One region of the Halomonas sp. BC1 genome, then DNA from elsewhere that is predicted to be linked to it. Evidence: predicted binding sites of a transcription regulator. Region 1 holds the regulator's gene; the other holds the start of a gene.
The links. Region 1 encodes FNR, which switches genes on or off when oxygen is low (the NO sensors DNR and NnrR bind a similar motif). Its sites were predicted from a motif close to TTGATNTANATCAA; they were not measured.
Positions count from the first base shown of each region.

Region 2: dsrO (sulfate reduction electron transfer complex DsrMKJOP subunit DsrO) is a predicted target of FNR. The motif match lies at 4,275-4,288, and genes of this name have one in related genera.

Region 1 is NZ_LFGS01000004.1:480,169-486,465, reverse strand. It holds gene B7L72_RS03845 (DUF294 nucleotidyltransferase-like domain-containing protein) at 1-989, shown strand, start outside; gene B7L72_RS03840 (DNA polymerase III subunit epsilon) at 1,016-1,621, shown strand; gene ttcA (tRNA 2-thiocytidine(32) synthetase TtcA) at 1,737-2,648, shown strand; gene fnr (fumarate/nitrate reduction transcriptional regulator Fnr) at 2,635-3,387, opposite strand; gene hemN (oxygen-independent coproporphyrinogen III oxidase) at 3,448-4,872, opposite strand; gene B7L72_RS03820 (sulfite exporter TauE/SafE family protein) at 4,983-5,681, opposite strand; gene ccoS (cbb3-type cytochrome oxidase assembly protein CcoS) at 5,678-5,896, opposite strand; gene B7L72_RS03810 (heavy metal translocating P-type ATPase) at 5,893-6,297, opposite strand, start outside.
Region 2 is NZ_LFGS01000004.1:76,584-82,880, reverse strand. It holds gene B7L72_RS01985 (molybdopterin dinucleotide binding domain-containing protein) at 1-2,243, opposite strand, end outside; gene nrfD (NrfD/PsrC family molybdoenzyme membrane anchor subunit) at 2,236-3,429, opposite strand; gene dsrO (sulfate reduction electron transfer complex DsrMKJOP subunit DsrO) at 3,413-4,189, opposite strand; gene B7L72_RS01970 (XRE family transcriptional regulator) at 4,443-4,715, opposite strand; gene purE (5-(carboxyamino)imidazole ribonucleotide mutase) at 4,933-5,460, shown strand; gene B7L72_RS01960 (5-(carboxyamino)imidazole ribonucleotide synthase) at 5,471-6,297, shown strand, end outside.

The DNA.
Region 1 (6,297 bases):
GCCTGCCTGCCCTGGCATCGGCTAGTCAGCGCACGCCCGAGCTGGTCAAGGCGCTCATGGCCCAGGGCGTCAAGCTGCGTTTTGCCATGGACCTGCTGGCCGCGTTGAATGGCCGCATCATGAGCAAGGCGTGGACCTTGACCGTGCCCGAGCAGTACCACCCGCAAAGCTGCCTGATGGTCATGGGCAGTGAGGGGCGTGGCGAGCAGATTCTCAAAACCGATCAGGACAACGGGTTGATCCTGGCTGACGATTGCCAGTGGCCGGACGTGGCCGAGTGCATGAACGCCCTGTCAGAGACGCTGGTGCAGCTGGGCTACCCGCCATGCCCTGGCAACATCATGGTGTGTAACCCTGAGTGGGTGGGAACGGTGTCGACGTGGGAGTCGAACATCGCCAGGTGGGTGTCGGCCCGGGATGGCGACAGTCTGATGAAGCTGGCCATTTTGCTGGATGCCCACGGCGTCGCGGGCAACCCTGCGCTGCTGGACCGTGTGCGTGAGGCGCTGTTTGCGCGCTGTTCCCATGATGAGCTGCTGCTCTCCTATTTCGCCCGCGCAGCGCTGCGTTTCTCGACGCCGTTGACGCTGTTTGGTTCGCTGAAAAAGCCCCAGCACGGCATCGATATCAAGAAAGGCGGCATTTTTCCGATTGTTCATGGGGTGCGCACCATGGCGCTGGAGCGGCGCATCAAGGCGACCTCTACGCTGGATCGGCTCGATGCGCTGGCCGCCGATGGCCGTCTGGACCGCCGCTTTGCCGACGACCTGGGTGAGGCGCTGGCGCTGTTTACCGAGCTGCGTCTGAAGCAGCAGTTGCAGGAGCTGAAAAGCGCGGGCGCCCGCGATGCCGATACCGGCAAACGCACCAACCGAGTCGTGGTCCAGGAGCTTTCATCGCTGGAGCGTGACCTGCTACGCGAAGCGCTGCACATCGTCAAGGACTTCAAGCAGCGGCTGTCCCATCGTTATCATCTGGAGTATTCGTGAGTGGAATGCGGCTATTGGATAGGCACGTGGGTCTCTTGAGCGGCTCACTGAGAACCCTGGTGCAGCGTGAAAGCGATCGACGGCGGTTCGCGGACACGCCGCATGGCTGGCTGTTCCAGCCTTATATGGGCGAAGAAGCAGTGGCGTTGGCGTGTCGTGAAAGCCAGGCTCGCCCGGGCGAGCTGCGCGTGGCCGCTGTCGTATTGACGCCGCGCCGGGTGTTGACCAGCCATGCCTGGAGCGACACGCTGGCCATGGTCGACGAGCCCTTGTCTCATCGTCAGGAGCAGGGCGCTGTGCCGGTTGCCTTGGCAGCCCGAGTCGAAGCGTTGGCGGAGTTCATCGGCAATCGGCCAGTGGTGGGGTGGCAGCTGGATACCTTGCTGGCGCCGCTTGGTCGGATGTTCAAAGCCACGCTGGGGTTTGGGCTACCCAATGCCCAAGTCGATCTGGCCAGGCTGCACGCTCGTCAGCTACGCCGCTTGCATCCCCAGGCAGAGGTCGGCCCGAGCATCAACGAAGCGCTGTCATGCTGGTCTTTGCCGCTGGCCTGGCCCTCGGTGCACAGCGAGGCCACGGCGGCGGCGCTGCTCTATCAGCGCCTGCAGAGTGAGCGCCTTTTCACGGTGTGAGCCGACGCGCTGCCGCTCGGTGTGGCCAGAGGCCGACGATGGGTTTGTATTGGGTCGCGCCTGCGAGTCTTGTAGAATAGCCGCTGCTCCTTCACCCATCGGCAGTACAACGACCATGTTATCACCTGACTTTTTCGACCCCTCCTCGGCGACGCGTGCCACCAATGCGGCGCCTGAACAGCAGCCTGAACTTCAGGATGCCAAACAGAAGCGCGAATTCAACAAGTTGCAGAAGCGTCTTCGTCGTGAAGTGGGCAACGCCATCATCGATTACAACATGATCGATGAGGGTGATCGGGTCATGGTATGCCTGTCGGGTGGCAAGGACAGCTACACCATGCTGGAAATCCTGCGCAATCTGCAGCGCAATGCGCCGGTCAACTTTTCCCTGGTGGCAGTCAATCTCGACCAGAAACAGCCGGGCTTTCCCGAGCACGTGTTGCCCCGTTACCTTGATAAGCTGGGTGTGGAGTACCACATTCTGGAGCGGGATACCTATTCGGTGGTGAAGGAGAAAACCCCGGAAGGCAAGACCACCTGCGCGCTCTGCTCGCGGCTGCGTCGCGGGTCACTTTACGGGTTTGCCGAGGAGATCGGCGCCAACAAGATTGCCCTGGGTCACCACCGGGAAGACATCCTCGAGACGCTGTTTCTCAACATGTTCTTTGGCGGGACCTTGAAGGCCATGCCGCCCAAGCTGCTGTCCGACGACGGCAAGAACATCGTGATCCGCCCCCTGGCCTACTGCAAGGAAGCGGACATTGCCGAATTCTCACGGCTGATGGAGTTTCCGATCATTCCCTGCAACCTGTGCGGGTCGCAGCCCAACATGCAGCGTCAGATCGTCAAGGACATGCTGGCCGAATGGGACAAGAAGCACCCGGGTCGCTTGGAAAGCATGTTCAAGGCCGTCACCAATGTGGCGCCTTCCCAATTGGCCGACCGGGCGCTGTTCGACTTCGTCGGGCTGGAAGCCAAACAGGCGGCGCTGATGGAAGGGCGTATTCAGGCGTTCAACGTGAGCTGATCGCCTGCTCCTCTTCTTCGGCCAGGGTGATGAGCCGCTGCAGGTCGAGAATATTGACCTCTCGGCCCGAGACGGCCACCACGTTCTGCTGCTGAAAGCGGCTCAGGATACGGCTGACGGTCTCGACGGCCAAGCCCAGGTAGTTCCCCATATCGGCGCGGGACATGGAGAGCCGGAAGCTGTAGGGCGAGTAGCCGCGCCGCCGGAAGCGGTCGGAGAGGGTAATCAGGAAGCTGGCCAGCCGCTGGTCGGCGGTCTTGCGCGATAGCAGGCGCATCATGCGCCGATCGTCACGCAGCTCCTTGCTCATGCTGCGGTAAAGCTGGCCGCGCAGCTCCGGCAGCTCTTCCGATAGGGTGTCCAGGCGGTCGAAAGGAATCTCGCACACCGTGGTGGTTTCCAGGGCGATCACGCTGCCGGGATACTGCTCTTCATCGATACCATCCAACCCCACCAGCTCGCTGGGCAGATAGAAGTTGGTCAACTGATCGTTGCCGTTGCCTTCGCTGGTCACCTGTTTCAGGCTGCCGGAACGTACCGCATAGACGCTGGTGAACGCATCGCCCTGGCGAAACAGCGGTTCGCCCTTCTTGAGCGGTGCGCGGCGGCGGATGATGGCGTCGAACTGGCTCATATCCTCCAGCTCCAGAGCGAGCGGTAGGCACAGCGAGCTGAGGCTGCAGGTCTGGCAGCGCGCCTCTTGCAGCAGTGAACGTCGTTGGCTGGCAGGATATGGCATGTTGTTCTCCCTTTTCATTAGCCATCATAGGGTCAGGGGGTGGATATCTCAAGGTGCCGTTTATACGATCTTCGAGTAGCGTTGCGATGACTGGCTTGGCAGGCGCGCATCGAACGCCATGGCCAGGTGGCGAATCAGCAGCCGCCCGGTCGGTGTTGCCCGCAGGCGGTTCCCTTCGCGCTGCAGCAGGCCATCCCGCTCGGCGGGCTGCAGGCGCTCCAGCGCGCTGGCGAAGTAGGCGGGCGCGTCGATGTGCCAACGTTGGCCAACGCTGGCCAGGTCAATTTCCATATCGCACATCAGGCGCTCGATGACGTCTCTCCGCATTAGGTCGTCCTTATTTAAACGTACTCCTTTGACGGTTGCCAGCCGACCTTCATCCAATGCCGCTTCATACGCGGCCAGCTGGGTGGGGTTCTGGGCATACAGATCATCGATACGGGAAATGGCCGAAACGCCCAAGCCAATCAGGTCGCACTGGGCGTGGCTGGAGTAGCCCTGGAAGTTACGCTGCAGAGTGCCTTGGCGCTGGGCCTGGGCGAGGCTGTCGTCCGGGCGGGCAAAGTGGTCCATGCCGATATGCACATAGCCTGCCTGAGTGAGCATCTCGATGGTGGTGCGCAGGATCGCCAGCTTCTCGTCGGCGCTGGGCAGGTCTGTCTCGCTGATGCGCCGCTGGGGGGCAAAGCGGCTGGGCATGTGGGCGTAATTGAACACCGACAAGCGGGCCGGGTTGAGGTCGATGACCTGGCCAAGCGTGTCGGCAAAGCTCTGCTCGGTCTGAAACGGTAGCCCGTAAATCAGATCCAGATTGAGGGAGCGAAAGCCCAGCCGATGTGCTTCGTCCATCAGGGTTTCGGTCATGACCTTGGGCTGCACGCGGTTGATGGCCGCCTGTACCCTAGGGTTCAGGTCCTGGACGCCCAGACTGAGGCGATTGAAACCCAGCGACTGCAGGTGGCGCAGGGTAAAGACATCTGCTTCACGGGGGTCGATCTCGATGGCGTAATCGCGGTCAGGAGCGTTGGAGAGCCCAAACCTCGCGTCCAACCTGTCTACCAGGTCGCTCATTTGCGCCAGGGTCAGGAACGTTGGGGTGCCACCGCCCCAGTGCAGTTGCTGCACGGGCCGCCGAGTATCCAGATGGCGCGAGGTCAACACCATTTCACGATCGAGGCGCGATAGGTAGGGTTCGGCCAGCTGGGTATTCTTGGTGGCGATCTTGTTGCAGGCGCAGTAGAAGCAGATCTTGCGGCAAAAGGGCACGTGCACGTACAGGGAGAGCGGTCGCTGGCTGGCATTGCTGCGCGCCAGGGCTTCAGTGACGTCGTCGGCACCGATGTCTGCGTCAAAGGAGAGTGCCGTAGGGTAGGACGTATAGCGTGGGCCGCTGGTGTCGTAACGGCGCAGCAGGGCCTCGTCCCAGGCAGGGGTCTCGGCCGCTGCGAGGTGAGGAGGTACGGTGGCAGCAGAGGCAAGGGGCATGAAGAGACGCTCCGTGGTAACAGGGCAAAGTAGCCAGGTGGTGGGCCACCGGCCGACATATGCCTGCATGCTAAGGCATCGAAGCGGGCAAAGCGTTGAGCTATATCAAGCTATGGGTGGAGGGCCGTCGGCAGCAGCGACCACAGTTGCCACAGGGCAAAGCCGATGATGGTCAAGGCGGCCACGGTACGCGTGGCGGGGTGGCGAATGAGCTGGCCCATCTGGCGAGCCGCCAGGCCGGTGGCCAGCAGGGCTGGCAGGGTGCCCAGTCCGAAGGCACCCATCAGCAACGCGCCCTGCTGCGGGTCGGCCGTGGCCAGACTCCAGGCCAGCATGGAGTACACCAGCCCACAGGGTAGCCAGCCCCAGATTGCACCCAGGGCAAAAGCCTGGGGCAGGTGCACGACAGGCATCAACCGTCGGCCCAGGGGTTCGAGATAGCGCCACAGGTAGCGTCCGGCGGCCTCGACCCGGAGCAGACCTTTCCACCAGTTGGCGATGTACAGCGCCATCAGAATCAGCATGACCGCCGCCACCACCTGCAGGCTCACTCCGGCGGCCGGGGAGAGCGAGACCAGTGTGCCCAGCGCAGCCACTAGCGCTCCGGCCACCATGTAGCTGAGAATACGCCCCAGGTTGTAGCTCATCAGCAGCCCGCCCAGGCGAGCAGGGTGGCGCATGCTGGGCGGCACGGCGAAGGTGAGGGCGCTCATGATGCCACCGCACATGCCGATGCAGTGCGCCCCGCCCATGAGGCCAAATACCCAGGCCGCCAGCAGCGGCGGCAGGTCCAGCCCGGTCGGGTTCATGGCGGGGGCTCTTGGTCGCGAGGCGGCCTGGCCCTGTTTTTTCGCTCGGCGCGCTGTTCAGGCGTCAGGTCGTTTTCGTCGTCATCGAACAGGATGCGGTGGGCAGGGCCTTCCAGGTCTTCGAACTGGTCGTGCTTCACCGCCCAGAAGAAGGCCCAGACCGCGAGGCCGAGCAGGATCAGCGATAGCGGAATCAACAGGTACAGAATGCTCATGCAGTCACCGGTTTGGTGGGGGCGATGCTGGGGGTTGGAGCACTGCGCCAACGCGATAGACGCAAGGCGTTGCCCACCACCACCAGCGAGCTCAGCGACATGCCGATGGCGGCCAGCCAGGGCGGAATGAGCCCCATGGCGGCCAGCGGCAAGGCCGAGAAGTTGTAGCACACCGACCAGATCATGTTTTGCCGCATGATGCGGCGGGTGGCCTGGGCAATATCCACGGCATCGTGGATACGCATCAGGCGTGGGCTCATCAGTACCGCATCGGCGCGGGTACGCGCCAGGTCGGTGGCACTGTTCATGGCAATCGCGACATCGGCCCCCGCCAGCACGGGCACATCGTTGATGCCATCGCCAATCATTACCACCCGTTCGCCCTGGGCCTGCAGCTCGCG
Region 2 (6,297 bases), 400 kb from region 1:
GCGTGGTCGCCGAAGCCCGGCAGTCCTAACCGCTTAGCTACGGCGATAAAGAAGCTATCCATAGACACCGGCTCGCCTTCGGCGGTTTTTTGTTGGCGCGGTTCAACCACCGGCCAGCAAGCGGTGGTCAGTTTGCCCAGCGTGCCTTTCCATGAGCCTGCAAACCCCCATACTTCGTACATGACTGAATCCGGTACGATGTAATCGGCGTAACGATTGGTCTCGTTGATAAAGCCATCAACCGCGACAAATAACCCTAGTCGGCTGGGATCTTTTAACTTATCGACAACGACGCCTTTCAGGCCCGCTTGGCCATAAATCGGGTTGGCCATGCAGCCAATCAGGGCTTTGATGGGGTAAGGGTAGCCATCCAGCGCAGAAGGTAAATGCTCGGTGAGGGTGGGTGGCGCGAGTGAGCGCCAAGGAGCCTTCGCAGGGTAAGGGTTCTCACCAGCCGCTACCTTGCGCTGGTACTCCGATGATTTTTCATAGGGGAAGCGTGAGCGCGAGAGAAAAACGCCCTGCGGACCACGCTTTCCGGGGAAATTGGCCAAGTCGTAGCGTGGACCTTCGCCGGTGCCTGTATAAGTGCCACCGCCCACCGCACTGCCGCCTTTCATGTTGTAATTGGCGGCCAACAGGTTGAGCATTTGAACGCCAAAAGCAGCGTAGAAGCCGTTGCCTGACATCATACCGCCGTGGCAGTTAACGGCGGCCTTACGGCCGTGGCTGGCATACTTTTTGGCTAAGTCGATAATCGTTGCTTTGGGAATACCACAATGTTCAGCATAGGTGTCCATGTCGTATTCATGGGCCGATTCACGCAGCAGCGTTAGGCTGGTTTTAACGGTGACGGTGCTGCCATCGGCAAGCTCCACTGCGCGCTCGGCAAATAGCTCGGCGGCCATGACATCCTCGCTGAGCATGAGCTCGCCGTCTGATACGACGACGGGCATATCCGCATCGCTACCGGCTTCAGTAAGGCCCAAATCGCTGGCGCGCAAAAAGTAGCCACGGCGCGGATGTTCGAAGGTATCAATGACCAAATGCGTTGCGTTGGTGTGGGTGGTCTCGCCCGCGGCATCAGCAGCAGACTGGCCCGGCAGGGCGAGAAAATCGCTGGCATAGCCCTCGTGGTCCAGCAGCCACTGAATCATCGCCATGGCAAAGGCGCTGTCGGTGCCGGGGCGAATGGGCACCCATCGATTATTATCCGCCGCGTGGGAAGTGGCAGCATTTAGCGCGGGGTCGACTACCACGTACTCAAGGGTTCCTGCGGCGCGTGCCTGAGCAAGCAAGCGGCCTTGACGCTTAAACGGGTTGCCTGCTTGGCTAGGCGCGCAGCCGATATACATGATGAACTGTGCGTTCTGAATGTCGGGTTTTACATGGGCATTAGTGACAATATTGTTCATCACGGCCCCTGACCCCATGCGGAACGCCAAGCCGCAATAAGAGCCGTGGTGGCCGTAGTTGCGGGTAGCAAAGGCGTTGAGCGTGAAGCGCTTGAGTAAATCGGAGCGCCCGTAGTCGCCGGCTTCCATGACCATCAGCTGGTTCGCCTTGGGGCCGTACTCTGGATTGGCAGGGTCGATAGGCGTGTCGTGGTCGTGAATGGCGCGCAGCCCATCTACATGGCCTTCACCAAACAGATCGCCCCCCTCACAAATCTCTTCAATCAACTGTTCAAACGAGATTTTTTGCCACTCCCGGTTACCGCGCTCGCCAACGCGCTTCAGGCAGTGGTCGATACGGAAAGGGTTGGTGATCTGGCTCATCATTGAGTTGCCACGGGCGCAGGCGGTAGAGCGATTTACTTGGCCCTGTTCTCCGTAAGCGCTCACGCTGCGCAATGCCTCGGCCACTGGAGTTCGCATTGGCAGATGGTCATCAGCAGAGAGCGGATGGTATGGGTTGCCAGATACACGCAGCACTTCGCCCCGGGTGTCATCGATGCGTACCCGCACACCGCATAGGGTAGTGCAGCCGTAGCAAATGGTAAAGGCGGTGCGTTGGTCGGGAGTGAGGGTTAGCTCGCCAGTGGCTAAGTCAACGCGGTACTCCGGCGTGAGCGAATTGCCGTGAATGTTGTGCTTGGGTTTTTCTCCTGCGCTGCCACTGAGTCCTTTGGCCATCTTGGCAAGCGGGTCAGCGTAGCCTACTGCAAAGGTGGCGGCACCGCCTGCGGCAGCAGCGCCTTTAAGAAACCGGCGGCGTGAGGGGTCTTGAGCAGACTTAGCCATGGTTAGGCGCTCCTTGTTCGGCGTTAAGCGAGTCACTGGATGTATTGGTATCGAAAGAGGGCGGCGGTTTAACGCCACCTTGCTGGGCTTGCCGCCATGGAATAAATAGCTCAATCAGTAAGATAGCGGCCAGCCAAAGCCCAAAGGTACCGACGATGCCTAAGATGCCGGAAGAGCCAGCGGGAATGCCATAGTGGTGGAAACCAGCACTATTACGGGCGACGTGCTGCACATCCATCAGCACCACCCAGCGGAACATCCAGCCCATATGAATAGCTACCAGGCCGAGTAGCCAAGCCCAGGCAAACAATGCGGGTTGGCGTTGGGCAGGGCGCGAGACTAACCACGCCACCGCTATAAAGAGCGTTATGCCAGTAATACCGCCCCACAGCGCGGTGCTGCGCCAGGAAGGGCTGTGACGAACAGACTCCAGCGCTGCTGCGACCGAGCCAACGTTGGCGTTAATACCATCCAGGAACCAGCTAGCCGCGATTAAACCCGCCACGGCACAGAAGGCAAGTAGGACATACAGCATTTGCCGAACGGTGGCGTGCGAACACACTCCGCTTACCCGGTTGAGTACCAGCACTAGCCCTGCTGCCGCGATGAAGCCTGTCGCGACCAGCATGGGCGGAAGCCATACGGTGTTCCATAGCGGGCGTGCTTTCACAATGGCAAGCTCCGCGCCGGTATAAAGCATAATGCCGCTGGAAAGCAGTAGTGCGGCTAGTCCCACGATGGCCACCAGCGCCCTTGGAGTGGCGCTATCGCCCAGGCTTAGCCATTTAGCCATCCATCCGCTCAGCCCAGGCGCATTGCGCCGGGCCTGGAGCGCCGGGCGCCAAGCCAGCCAGGCAAGGCCCAGTACGCTGACGAGATAGAGCGGCAGAACCACGCTGCCAATAGACATCCACGAGCGGGTGTTGGCGTACGCGTAAAAATGCCAAAAACGCAGCGGTTGGTGCAGGTCCGCAAGTAGTGCAACGGGCGCTACCAACGTGGTGCTGACGCAAGCGAGGAGTGCAAGGCGTGCGGTGGGCAGCCATGCTCGTTTGCCGAAAATTAACGCAGGCGCTGCTAGCCAGAGACTCGCATAAGAGATGGCGATCATGAAAAAATACTGCACCGCCCACGGGTACCAGGCGATGTCGTAGCGGGGGGCGAGTAGTTCAATGGTGGAATTCATAGCCCATCTCCTGTCCGTGGGGGTCGAGCACTTCAAGCGCCACAGGTTCCGCAACAGGACGGCTAATGAAGCGCTCATCCATGCCGAGATAGAACACTTGGGGAAGCGTGTTTTTTTCTGGCTGAAGTACCATCAGTGCATCACGGTGTTCTTGAATCATGCGGCTGATTTGGCTGTCAGGGTTGCGCATATCACCAATAATCCGCGCACCTCCAACACAGCTTTCAACACAGGCGGGCAGTAGCCCTGCCTCTAAGCGATGCGCGCAGAACGTGCACTTGTCAGCGGTTTGGGTGCGCTCGTTAATAAAGCGGGCATCGTAAGGGCAGGCGTTAACGCAATAAGCGCAGCCTACGCAGCGGTCACTATCCACCACCACAATGCCGTCCTGTTGTTGATAAGTTGCTTCCACTGGGCAAACGGGCACACAGGGAGGGTTTTCGCAGTGATTACACAGCCTGGGCAGCATAAACGTGGCTAACTCACCGCTCTCCTGGTGCTGCACCTCGTATTGAGAAACGGTGGTGCGAAACTGACCAAGAGGTGCGGCATTTTCGATATGGCACGATACGGTGCAGGCTTGGCAGCCAATACATTGGCGTAAGTCGATGAGCATGCCATAGCGTTTGCTGGGATCGCCTTCACGACGAGCTGGCTGTTGATTGATACCTGCCTGGGCAAGGCTGGACAGCGGTATAAGCGCAGCACCTGCGCTTAAGCGAGCTAACTGGCCAAGTAGCGAACGGCGTATAGCGTCCACAGCGCCTCCTTTATAAGTAAAGCATCATCCGCAGGGGCGAATGGTCAAGGTAGGCTAAGCTTAAGCGGTTGGGTTGAGATAAAAGTTGATGGGAGTCAATGAGTTGGCTTTGCATTATTAATGTTCCCTTAATCCTGGAGCGCTAACTGGTTGTTTTAACGACGATCGCATATCGAACGTTATAAATAAAAAAGGCTAGCCCACTGGCTAGCCTACTTCATTGATGAGTCAGGAATTCAGGTAGTCGCTGCGGCTATGGCGCCTCCAGCTCTAGGGTGCGACGCAGAACATTGAGTTCATCAATATTCAGGTGCTCCAGCCTTCCGGCGAGCAGGTCGCTGATCTTCTGTACTGGCAAGCCTGCCCGGCGGGCAATTTCTCGGCTTCCCAAGTCTGATATGGCGATCAGACGTGTGATGATGCGCATGAGGCGCGTGCGTTTTTCCAGTTCCCTGACATCGAGGTCAGGGCTGCTTCGCGGAGGATCCTGCACTTCTGCGTGAGCAGTCGAGTATGCCGTACTCATGTGACTCCATGGGTCTGAAATGACAAACACACAATGCCGCCAACTCACGCGCTTTTCAATGCCTATTTAGATGAAAATTTCACGACCATGAGAAAGCCCGTAAACGCACTGGCTCTGGTAAACTATGCCCCTTCCCATTTTTCAATGAGCTGCAGCCTGTACGCGGCTCGTTCCACTGTTTTTCGCTAGAGCAGGCCATGGGCCGAGGAGTTATTGTATGTCGAACAGCGCACCCAAGGTGGGCGTGATCATGGGGTCGAAGTCGGATTGGCCGGTCATGGAGCACGCGGTGGCGATGTTGGAACGGCTGGGTGTTGCCTACGAAACCCGCGTGGTCTCGGCACACCGTACCCCGGACCTGCTGTTCGACTATGCGAAAAGCGCAGCGGAACGTGGCCTTCAGGTTATCGTGGCGGGCGCGGGCGGCGCGGCGCACCTGCCGGGCATGGTGGCCTCGCAAACGGCGCTGCCGGTGCTGGGTGTGCCGGTAGAGTCCAAGGCCTTGAAGGGGCTGGATTCGCTGCTCTCCATTGCACAAATGCCGGGTGGCATTGCCGTGGGCACGCTGGCCATCGGCAAAGCCGGGGCCACCAATGCGGGGCTGCTGGCGGCGCAAATCGTCGGCTTGCAGGACAGTGCCGTACGTCAGGCTGTCGAGGCCTTCCGAGCAGAGCAAACGCAGCAGGTGCTGGATAACCCGGACCCCCGCCCGGATGCGCCTGCGGCCAGCGAATCGGCACAATAGGAAGCCCATCATGAGCGTGCATAGCAATCGCGTAAAACACATTGGCGTACTGGGTGCCGGGCAACTGGGCCGTATGCTGGCGTTGGCGGGCTACCCGCTGGGCAACACGTTTACCTTTCTGGACACCACCGGCAGCCCCAGCGTCGGTATCGGTGAGGTGGTGGTCGACCCGGATAATCAGCATCTGGCGGCGTTCCTCGACAAGGTCGATGTGGTGACCTACGAATTCGAGCACCTGCCCGTGGCGCTGGTGCAGCAGATCGAACAGCACAAGCCGGTCTACCCCAGCAGCCGTGCCATTGCCGTGTGCCAGAACCGCGTGGAAGAGAAGGCGCTGTTCGACCGGCTGGGCATCCCGACGCCGGCCTACCGGGTGGTGGAGAGCGCCGAGCAGCTGCAGGCCGCTGCCACTGAGCTGGGCTGCCCCGTAGTGGCCAAATCCGTCACCGAAGGGTACGACGGCAAGGGCCAGGCGGTGCTGAGAGCGCCAGAGCAGGCCCAAGCCGCCTGGGAGTCGATTGGCCATTCCCGGTTGATCGTGGAAGCCTTCGTCGATTTCGTGCGCGAAGTGTCGCTGATTGCCGTGCGTGGCCGCGATGGGGAAGTGGTGTTTTACCCCATGGCAGAGAACCAGCACGTAGACGGCATTCTGCGCTATTCGGTGGCGCCGCTGCCCGACCTGGACGACAGCGTTCAGCAAATCGCCGATGGCTACATTCGTGCGCTGCTGGATGAGCTGGATTACGTGGGCGTGCTGGCGCTGGAGCTGTTCCAGACCCGCGACGGTAGCCTGCTGGCCAATGAGATGGCCCCGCGGGTGCATAACTCCGGCCACTG